One region of the Colwellia sp. Bg11-28 genome, then DNA from elsewhere that is predicted to be linked to it. Evidence: predicted binding sites of a transcription regulator. Region 1 holds the regulator's gene; each other region holds the start of a gene.
What was found. Region 1 encodes NrdR, which represses ribonucleotide reductase genes. Its sites were predicted from a motif close to AAACACNANATNTNGTGTTT; they were not measured.

Region 1 (3,287 bases):
GCACGTATGCGTACAATTGCTGATAAAGTTGGCGCTTACTTCTTCGTAGATATGGCTCACGTTGCGGGTTTAATTGCTGCAGGTCTTTACCCTAACCCAGTTCCACATGCGCATGTTGTTACTACAACTACGCATAAAACATTAGCTGGCCCACGTGGCGGTTTAATTATCTCTGGTTGTGATGACGAAGCTATTTACAAAAAGTTAAACAGCGCTGTTTTCCCAGGTGGTCAAGGTGGCCCATTAATGCACATTATTGCAGCGAAAGCCGTTGCATTTAAAGAAGCATTATCGCCAGAGTTTAAAGTTTACCAACAAAATGTTTTAGCTAACGCTTTAGCAATGGTAGATGTATTACAAGACCGTGGTTATAAAGTAGTATCTAACGGTACGCAAAACCACTTATTGTTACTTGATTTAATCGATAAAGATATTACTGGTAAAGATGCTGATGCCGCTTTAGGTAAAGCACACATCACAGTAAACAAAAACTCAGTGCCAAACGATCCTCGTTCTCCGTTTGTTACATCAGGTCTACGTTTAGGTACTCCAGCGATTACTCGTCGTGGTTTTGGTATCGAAGAAACTAAGGCATTAACTGGCTGGATTTGTGACATTCTTGATGATATTGAAAATGAAGACGTTAGCAAACGTGTTCAAGACCAAGTTAAAGAGTTATGTGCTCGTTTCCCTGTTTACCAAAAGTAGCTTTTATCTTGTCGCTGTAAAGCTCAATTTAAGCGTCAAAAGTACTCATTGACTAACGTCAACTCCGTGCTTTTTTCTTTAAATTGAGCCACACAGCTTAAAGCTAAATATCTACTTACACTGAAATTTGTTTAATAGTTAGTGTAAGTAAGTGAATAGTGAACTAGCGTCATACACTAAGCCTTTTATCGCTCAAGGCTTAACGGAAACTCAGTTTACTTAGCTAAATCAGTTGTTTTATATTAAAATGGTCGCCTTGAGCGGCCATTTTTTTTGTCCGTAATTTAATCTCCATTACCGTAGGTAAACCATGTATTGTCCATTTTGTTCAGCTAATGACACTAAAGTCATCGATTCACGTTTAGTTTCTGATGGCCATCAAGTAAGACGACGTCGTGAATGTTTAGCTTGTCACGAACGTTATACAACATTTGAAAGTGCTGAATTGGTGATGCCAAGAATCATAAAACGTGATGGCAGCAGAGAACCGTTTAACGAAGATAAAATGCTTAGTGGTTTAACCCGAGCATTAGAAAAACGCCCTGTAAGCATGGAACAAATAGAGTTGGCGGTTAATAAGCTGAAGTCTCAAATGCGCGCTACTGGTGAACGAGAAATTAGCAGTGAAATGCTAGGAGACTTAATTATGGCGCAGCTTAAAGAATTAGATAAAGTTGCTTACTTACGTTTCGCTTCTGTTTATTTGTCCTTTGAAGATATCAGCGAGTTTGCTGATGAGATCACGCGATTAGGAAAAGAAAAAAACGGTAAAGCAAAAAAGGCTAAACCAGCGAAAACGGCTAAATAACATGAAAACTAGTTCGCCTAACAACAAGAACACTCTTACTGAGCAAAACTTTACTGAACAAGACCACCACTTTATGTCTAGGGCTATAGATTTAGCTAAAAAAGGACATTTCACTACTTCTCCCAACCCTAGAGTTGGTTGTGTGTTAGTGAGCTATAAAGAAGGTGTTGGTAAGGTCATTGGTGAAGGTTATCATCAAAAAGCTGGGCAGGGTCATGCAGAAGTTAATGCGTTAGCTGAGGCAAAAGTGAACAATCCCGCTTTAATCAAGGGGGCTACAGCCTATGTTACCCTTGAGCCTTGCAGCCATTTTGGCCGTACGCCGCCATGTGCCAAAGCATTAGTTGATGCTGGTGTTAGTCATGTTATTGCCGCTATGGTTGATCCCAATCCACAAGTTTCTGGTAATGGCTTATCCCTATTAGAAGAAGCGGGCATCACGGTGCAATCGGGTTTATTAGAACAAAGCGCAAGGCTACTCAACGTCGGATTCATTCACAGGATGGTCAATAAACTTCCTTATGTACGCTGTAAATTAGCAGCAAGCCTTGATGGGAAAACAGCCATGGCAAGTGGCGAAAGTAAGTGGATTACGTCAGCAGATGCTCGACAAGATGTTCAACGTCTACGCGCCCAGAGTTGCGCGATTATCACAGGTGCAGATTCAGTACTTTTTGATAATGCTAAGATGACAGTACGTTGGTCTGAGCTAGGTGAGTTAAAAAGTAACTACCCAAAAGAAGCCCTTCGTCAGCCTTTACGTATTGTAATTGATAGTCAAAATAGACTGACGCCAAACCTGGCATTATTCGAACATCAGTCACCAATTTTAATTATTAATGGCATAGATCCGGACTACGTTGAAAATAAAATTGAATCACATCTTGAAAACTTACCAAAATGGCCGCATTTCGTAGAACAGGTGCAATTACCTGTGACTGAAAACTCGCAGGGTAAATTGAAAATAAATTTAAAGGCTTTGTTAGAATACCTAGCAAAGCGAGGGCTCAATGATATTTTAATTGAGTCAGGCGCACGGTTAAGTGGTGCCTTTATTGAACAAAATTTAGTGAATGAACTTATTCTGTATCAAGCGCCCAAATTAATGGGTGGCGATGGTAAAAACTTAATGGAAATGCCCTCAGTATCAAAGCTGAACCAAGCCAAGGCATTAACTATTAGTGATATTCGTATGGTTGGTGTGGATATTCGCATCACTAGCCAACTTACTAATACTGAATAAATGAACACCGAATAAATAATCACACAAAAAATTAAATAGAGAAGTCTATGTTTACAGGAATTATCGAAGCCGTTGGTACTATATCGGCCATAAATGTTAATGCCCAAGGAGCTCGTTTAGTTATTGCTACCAATAGCTTGGACATGAGTGATGTTAAACTGGGCGACTCCATCGCAACTAACGGTATATGCCTTACGGTTGTTGATTTTAATAATGGCAAAGGTAATGGCAGCTATAGCGCAGATGTTTCTAATGAAACTCTACAGCGAACTGGTTTTGCAGGCTATAAAGTTGGCAGTAAAGTCAATCTAGAAAAAGCGATGTTGGCAAGCACACGTTTTGGTGGCCATATGGTTTCTGGCCATGTAGATGGTGTCAGTGAAATATTAGCTATCAATAATAACGGTAATAGTATTGAATACTGGTTAAGTATGCCAAGTGATTTAGCACACTATATTGCCGAAAAAGGCTCTGTAACTATTGATGGTACAAGTTTAACGGTTAATGCGCTTGCTGAAGATGGCTCAA
Region 2 (3,287 bases), on a different contig from region 1:
CGGTTACACCGGTTTGGGGGTTGGCGCTTCTCGATTTGGTGCCAGAATAGGTATCGAACTATTGGGCTATAAGCCAAGTGAAATTCTCGACATGCAATTTGTAAAGAAAAAACCAATACCATGGGCACCAGAGCCACTTCGTTGGATTGGCGTATATCTGACTCATAAGGCGCTAGAAAAAGCTGATGCTAATGGCGGGAAACGTGGGTTATGGCTTAAACTTTTAGATATGCTTAACCTAGGCTTTACTTGTTAAGTAGCTATTTTTGTTTAATATACGGTCCTCAATTTATCTGCTCCTAAATAAGGAGCAAAAAGAGCTTATCTATGACAGTTACCTCACCTCGCATTGCAACTATCTTGCTACTTATCGTCTGCTTTATTTGGGGGGTAGAGTTTGTCCCAATTGATCTTGCGATTGAAGTGATGCCAACGAATACTTTCAATGCTATTCGCTTTGCTGTGGCGACACTGTCGATGTTACCTCTGCTTTGGTTTGTGCAAAAGAAAAACAAAGGTAACTCTAAGCCTATCGATTATGTCCTCTTAATAAGGTCAGGTATGTTACTGGGCTTTTTCCTCTTTATTGGTTTTTATACTCAGACTGAAGGAATGCGTTTTACCACAGTGACTAATGCTGGTTTTATTACCGGTCTGTGTGTGCCTCTTGTTCCTGTATTAGGTTTTTTAATCTTTCGAAATGTTGTTCCTAAGTCAGTATGGATAGGCGTTGTTACCGCAACAGCGGGTCTCTATATGTTAACCATAGGAGACAAGTTAGTATTTAATAAAGGTGATATTCTGGTGTTGATCTGCGCCTTTGGTTTTGCTGGCCATATCATTATGACTGACCGCTTCGTCGATAACTTACCCATCATCCCATTAAGTATTGTACAAATTTTTGCAGTCTCTATTTACAGTACAATAGCTATATTCATTGGTCCTGACCCTGTTTTTTATTATCAGGATGCCGAGCCCGTTAGTTGGCATCAACAACTGTTTACCCCTTTGATGGTATTTGCCATTTTAGTATCAGGGATCTTGGGAACCGCTTATGCTTTCTGGGCTCAATCAGTAAGTCAGACATTACTAAAACCTCATAAAGTAGCGCTTATCTTTGCTGCAGAGCCTGTCTTCGCTTGCATTGCCGCTTGGGTATTTTTGGACGAAGTGCTTGGTGAAAAAGGCATGATCGGTGCTGGATTAATTCTTGCTGGAATGCTTGTTTCAGAGTTAGGAGATCGGAAAAAACAGCCAGAACTCAGACCGCTTGATCAGACAGCTGCACTGAAATAGAAAAATCTACAATCAGAAAATGGGTACTGAAATCACTATTATTCATGCCCATTCACTCGCTCGGCACTACCATTCTCCACATCAACCACTATATATTGATCTACAGTTAAAAATAAGCACTACATATTGTGCTTAAATATTTATTACCACAAGTTATTGTGATCTAAATCAACAAAGCCCCACCCTAAAATACTATATATTGTGCTTATTAAAAAAATAACATCTATATATAGGTTAAGCATGAATTTTAACTGTATTACTCCGAGTGTTGTCTTCCAAGAAGTGCCTAATGAAATTAGTCTGTGCTTTAGTATTACCGGCTGTAAGGTCGGCTGCAAAGGCTGCCACAGTACTGAGTTATGGCATGAAGACAATGGTATACCTCTGAGCAATACAAGCTTCACCCAATGGCTTAAGAAGTATCAAGGCTTAATTAGCTGTGTGGTGTTTTTTGGTGGTGAATGGCAGCCTAACGCTTTAATCGAAAAGTTATTAATCGCTAAAAACCATGGCCTTAAAACTTGCCTCTATTCGGGCGAAAAACATATTAATATCATTATTTCTCAGCACCTTAACTTTTTAAAAACCGGTGCTTGGCATGAAACCTTAGGTGGCCTGGATAGCCCGACAACCAATCAAGTTTTTCGTGATGTCATTTCAGGTAAAAAGTTAAACCATTTATTTAACAAAGCTATCGATGTGAATACCTTCAAGGTTAATACCGTCGATGCTAGTCATTCCCAAACTACTATTTTAGAAACTAACTCTTTTAAGACTAATTCTCTCGAGATTAGTGCTTTTAAGGTTAGTACTTTCGAACCTTATCAATTTACTCAAGGAGCTAACAATGTTGCGGCTTAACGAAGAACAAATCACCAATAAAAAAGATTTTATCAAACAATATTTTTCAGCAAAAAATGCAGCAGACGGCTCAAAAATGGATGCCAATGCCAACGTCAGTCATAAAAACATTGCGACGTTAGAAGCTGAGTTATTAAAAGATTGTTTTGTGCAAATTAATCGCGCGTTAGTGCATGACAAAATACGTGATACTTTTGATGCTGACTTGGCCAAAGAGTATTTGCGCCAAATTGAAGATCATGAAATTTACGTGCACGATGAGACTAGTTTAAAGCCATATTGCACCTCAATTAGCATGTACCCCTTTTTATTAGACGGTTTAACTAAGCTAGGCGGTGAGTCTAAAGCACCTAAGCATTTAGAATCTTTCTGTGGCTCTTTTGTGAACCTTATTTTTGCTATTTCAGCACAATTTGCTGGTGCGGTTGCGACTGTTGAGTTTCTCACCTATTTTGATTACTTTGCTCGCCTTGAATACGGTAATGATTATCTAAGTACGCATAAATCTGAGATAGAAAATCACTTACAACATGTGGTTTATGCTATCAATCAACCAGCGGCGGCTCGTGGATACCAGAGTGTATTTTGGAACATTTCATTATTTGATCAACATTACTTTGCTTCAATGTTTGGCGAATTTGTTTTCCCTGATTTTAGTAAACCTAATTGGCAGACCGTTGACCAGCTACAACAGTTTTTCCTCGGCTGGATCAATAAGGAGCGTGAACAAGCAGTACTTACCTTCCCTGTAGTTACCGCGGCAATGCTCACTGAAAATGGCCAGTGTAAAGACCTAGATTTTGCTCGTAAACTCGCTCAACAAAAAGCTGAGGGCAATTCCTTTTTTATCTACTTATCTGACAGTGCCGATTCACTAGCCTCATGCTGTCGATTACGTAATGAAATTTCTGACAATACTTTTTCTTATACCTTAGGTGCTGGTGGTGTCGCCACAGGCTCAATTAATGTAATTACTGTTAACATGAATCGTTTAGTGCAAGACGGTCGAGACTTAAAAATAGAAATAGAAAAAATACAAAAATACCAAGTTGCGTATCGAAAATTGATGGAAGAGTATCAAGCGCAAGGCGCATTATCCGTTTACGACGCTGGGTTTATTTCACTTGATA
Region 3 (3,287 bases), on a different contig from region 1:
CCCCTTTGCTTAAAAATGACTTTCGTTTAGAATCGAATGATTGAAAGTCAATTTAAAGTAGTGAATCTATGTCAAGCCAACCCCTTAACGTAAATGAAGATGAAATCGCAAAGTTCGAACAAGTTGCTAGCCAATGGTGGGATTTAACCGGTGACTTTAAACCTCTACATCAAATTAATCCATTGAGAGTCCAATTTATAAGTCAGCATATTGCGCTTCAGGTTGAAGGCACTGATTCGAAGAATGGCTTTTATGATATGCAAATTATTGATGTTGGTTGTGGTGGCGGTATTTTATCAGAATCACTAGCAAAACTAGGTGCCAACGTAACGGGTATTGATATGGGCACCGAACCACTAAATGTTGCAAAATTGCATGCGTTAGAAACTGGCGTATCCATTAATTATCAAAAAATAACTGCCGAAGAAAAAGCACTGGAAAATCCAGGTACTTTTGATGTGGTTACTTGTATGGAAATGTTAGAACATGTTCCTGACCCTGCTTCGGTGATTCAAGCATGTTCTACCTTGGTTAAACCAGGAGGCTTGATTTTCTTTTCAACGCTCAATAAAAGTATCAAATCTTATTTACTTGCCATACTTGCAGCAGAGAAACTTCTCAAAATTGTTCCTGATGGGACTCATGACCATGATAAGTTTATTCGACCTTCACAACTTATTGGTTGGGCAGAAGAACACGGATTAAAGTGTATTGATGCCAGTGGTATCCATTACAATCCCATTACAGGAAACCATAAGCTCAATGACTCACTGGATGTTAATTATATATTGTGTTGTCGTAAGCTTTAAAAATAACAACATTAATGTCTGATTTATATTATTCAGTTTTGGATAATGTAATAGCAATTAAGACTATTTAATACTACAAACCATTCACTGCATTGAATGGTTTTTTTATGTCTGAGGATCTAATGAAGCCATCCTGGCCCTGCCCCAATAATTCAAGCATTTTCTACCTTAGTTAAACCGAGATACTTGATTTTCTTTTTAACGCTCAATAAAAGCGTAAAATCTTATTTACTTGCAATACTCGCAGCAGAAGAACACAGATTAAAGTGCATTGATGACAGTGGTATCCTTTACAATCTAGCTCAATTAAGCTCAATTCAGCCCAATCCAACTACAGGAAACCATAAATTCAACGATTCACTGGCTGTTAATTATATATTGTGCTGTCGTAAGCTTTAAAAATAACGACCCTAGCTGTTCATTAAGTTCAAAAACTTGGTAAATTCGATGTTTCAGGTACCTGCGGAATAATTGTTGTATAAACAATCAAGTTGTTTAAACATTAATCTGCGCTTAGATTTAAATCATAACTAACTGTAAAATATCTATTTTATTTTGTTTATATTAATTTACTATAGCGAACATAAATATTGACCAAAAATAATTTATAAAAATAATTTATCTTAAAAAAAGTAAAATAATCGTTGCTTTTAGTAAATTCCAAAATCAAATTGTCTTACTAGGTTAGTCATCACTAACCCTTAAATTAAGGCAAAAATAATCACAAAGATCAACTCATTTTATCACTTGCAAAACAGGTCAAACCTCACTATCTTGTGTCTAGAATTATAAAAAACCCTAGATATTGTGCATTTGATGCTCAGTTGTTATTTTTAATACTACGTATTAAGTTATTTATTTCTAATACGTATGTGGGATTTTTTATTAGGGACGTTTTAGATCCTTTTATTAGGAATAAGAAACAATAACAATAATCGCTTTACAGGTATTTCATGAATAACAACCTCTTTGTAACTAAACGAAATGGTGAGAAAGAAACCATTGATTTAGAAAAAATTCACCGTGTCATTGCTTGGGCTGCGGATGGCTTAGAACAAGTTTCTGTTTCTCAAGTTGAATTAAAATCTCACATTCAGTTTTATGACGGTATCAAAACTGAAGATATTCATGAAACTATTATTAAATCAGCTGCTGATTTGATATCTGAAGAGACTCCAGATTATCAATACTTGGCAGCTCGTTTAGCAGTATTTCATTTACGTAAAAAAGCCTACGGACAATTTGAGCCACCGGCCCTTTATGATCACGTAGTGAAATTAGTTGAAGCGGGTAAATATGATCAGCATTTGTTAGCTGATTATACGAAAGATGACTTTGAGCACATGTCCAGCTTTATGGACCATAGCCGTGATCTAAACTTCAGCTATGCAGCCATGAAGCAGCTTGAAGGTAAGTATTTAGTACAAAACCGTGTTAGCGGTGAAATTTACGAAAGTGCTCAATTCCTCTATATTTTAGTTTCGGCATGTTTGTTTGCTAAATACCCTGTTGAATCTCGCTTACGTTACGTAGAAGATTTTTATCACGCTATTTCTCGCTTTAAAATATCATTACCTACTCCAATCATGGCCGGTGTTCGTACACCAACACGCCAATTCTCATCTTGTGTATTGATTGAGTGTGGCGATAGTTTAGATTCAATTAATGCTACATCTAGCGCTATTGTTAAATATGTATCTCAACGTGCTGGTATTGGTGTCAATGCTGGTCGTATTCGTGCTTTAGGTAGCACGATAAGAAATGGTGAAGCATTTCATACTGGTTGTATCCCATTCTTTAAGCATTTCCAAACAGCCGTTAAAAGTTGTTCGCAAGGTGGTGTTCGCGGCGGTGCTGCTACATTGTTTTATCCTTTATGGCATCTTGAAGTCGAAAGTTTACTGGTACTTAAAAATAACCGTGGTGTTGAAGAAAACCGTGTGCGTCATTTAGATTATGGTGTGCAATTTAACAAGCTGATGTATCAACGTTTAATTAAAGGTGGCTCTATTACCTTATTTAGTCCTAGTGATGTTCCGGGACTATACGATGCTTTCTTTGAAGACCAAGAAAAGTTTGAGCGTTTATACGTGCAGTATGAAAACGATGATTCAATTCGCAAAAAACGTATTAAAGCTATCGAGTTATTCACGCTGTTTGCACAAGAACGCGCAAGCACCGGCCGTATCTACTTACAAAACGTAGATCACTGTAATACCCATAGTCCATTTGATTCAAGTAAAGCGGCTATTCGTCAGAGTAATTTGTGTTTAGAAATTGCCCTGCCAACTAAGCCAATGAATGATATTAATGATGAGAATGGAGAAATTGCGCTTTGTACACTTTCTGCATTTAACTTAGGTGCTATCGACTCATTAGATGAATTAGAGGGATTAGCAGATCTCGCTGTTCGCGCTTTAGATAGTTTATTAGATTATCAAGACTACCCTATTGCTGCAGCGCAAAGTGCTAGCATGG

Region 2: nrdG (anaerobic ribonucleoside-triphosphate reductase activating protein) is a predicted target of NrdR. The motif match lies at 1,411-1,430, and genes of this name have one in related genera.
Region 3: nrdA (class 1a ribonucleoside-diphosphate reductase subunit alpha) is a predicted target of NrdR. The motif match lies at 1,603-1,622, and genes of this name have one in related genera.

What each region holds. Positions count from the first base shown of each region.
Region 1 is NZ_PJBA01000008.1:148,740-152,026, reverse strand. Features, by position in the region: gene glyA (serine hydroxymethyltransferase) at 1-708, shown strand, start outside; gene nrdR (transcriptional regulator NrdR) at 1,019-1,516, shown strand; gene ribD (bifunctional diaminohydroxyphosphoribosylaminopyrimidine deaminase/5-amino-6-(5-phosphoribosylamino)uracil reductase RibD) at 1,518-2,759, shown strand; gene CXF79_RS16685 (riboflavin synthase) at 2,807-3,287, shown strand, end outside.
Region 2 is NZ_PJBA01000005.1:42,445-45,731, reverse strand. Features, by position in the region: gene CXF79_RS05655 (NAD(P)/FAD-dependent oxidoreductase) at 1-256, shown strand, start outside; gene CXF79_RS05650 (DMT family transporter) at 328-1,296, shown strand; gene nrdG (anaerobic ribonucleoside-triphosphate reductase activating protein) at 1,537-2,157, shown strand; gene nrdD (anaerobic ribonucleoside-triphosphate reductase) at 2,144-3,287, shown strand, end outside.
Region 3 is NZ_PJBA01000006.1:1,613,296-1,616,582, forward strand. Features, by position in the region: gene ubiG (bifunctional 2-polyprenyl-6-hydroxyphenol methylase/3-demethylubiquinol 3-O-methyltransferase UbiG) at 69-809, shown strand; gene nrdA (class 1a ribonucleoside-diphosphate reductase subunit alpha) at 1,763-3,287, shown strand, end outside.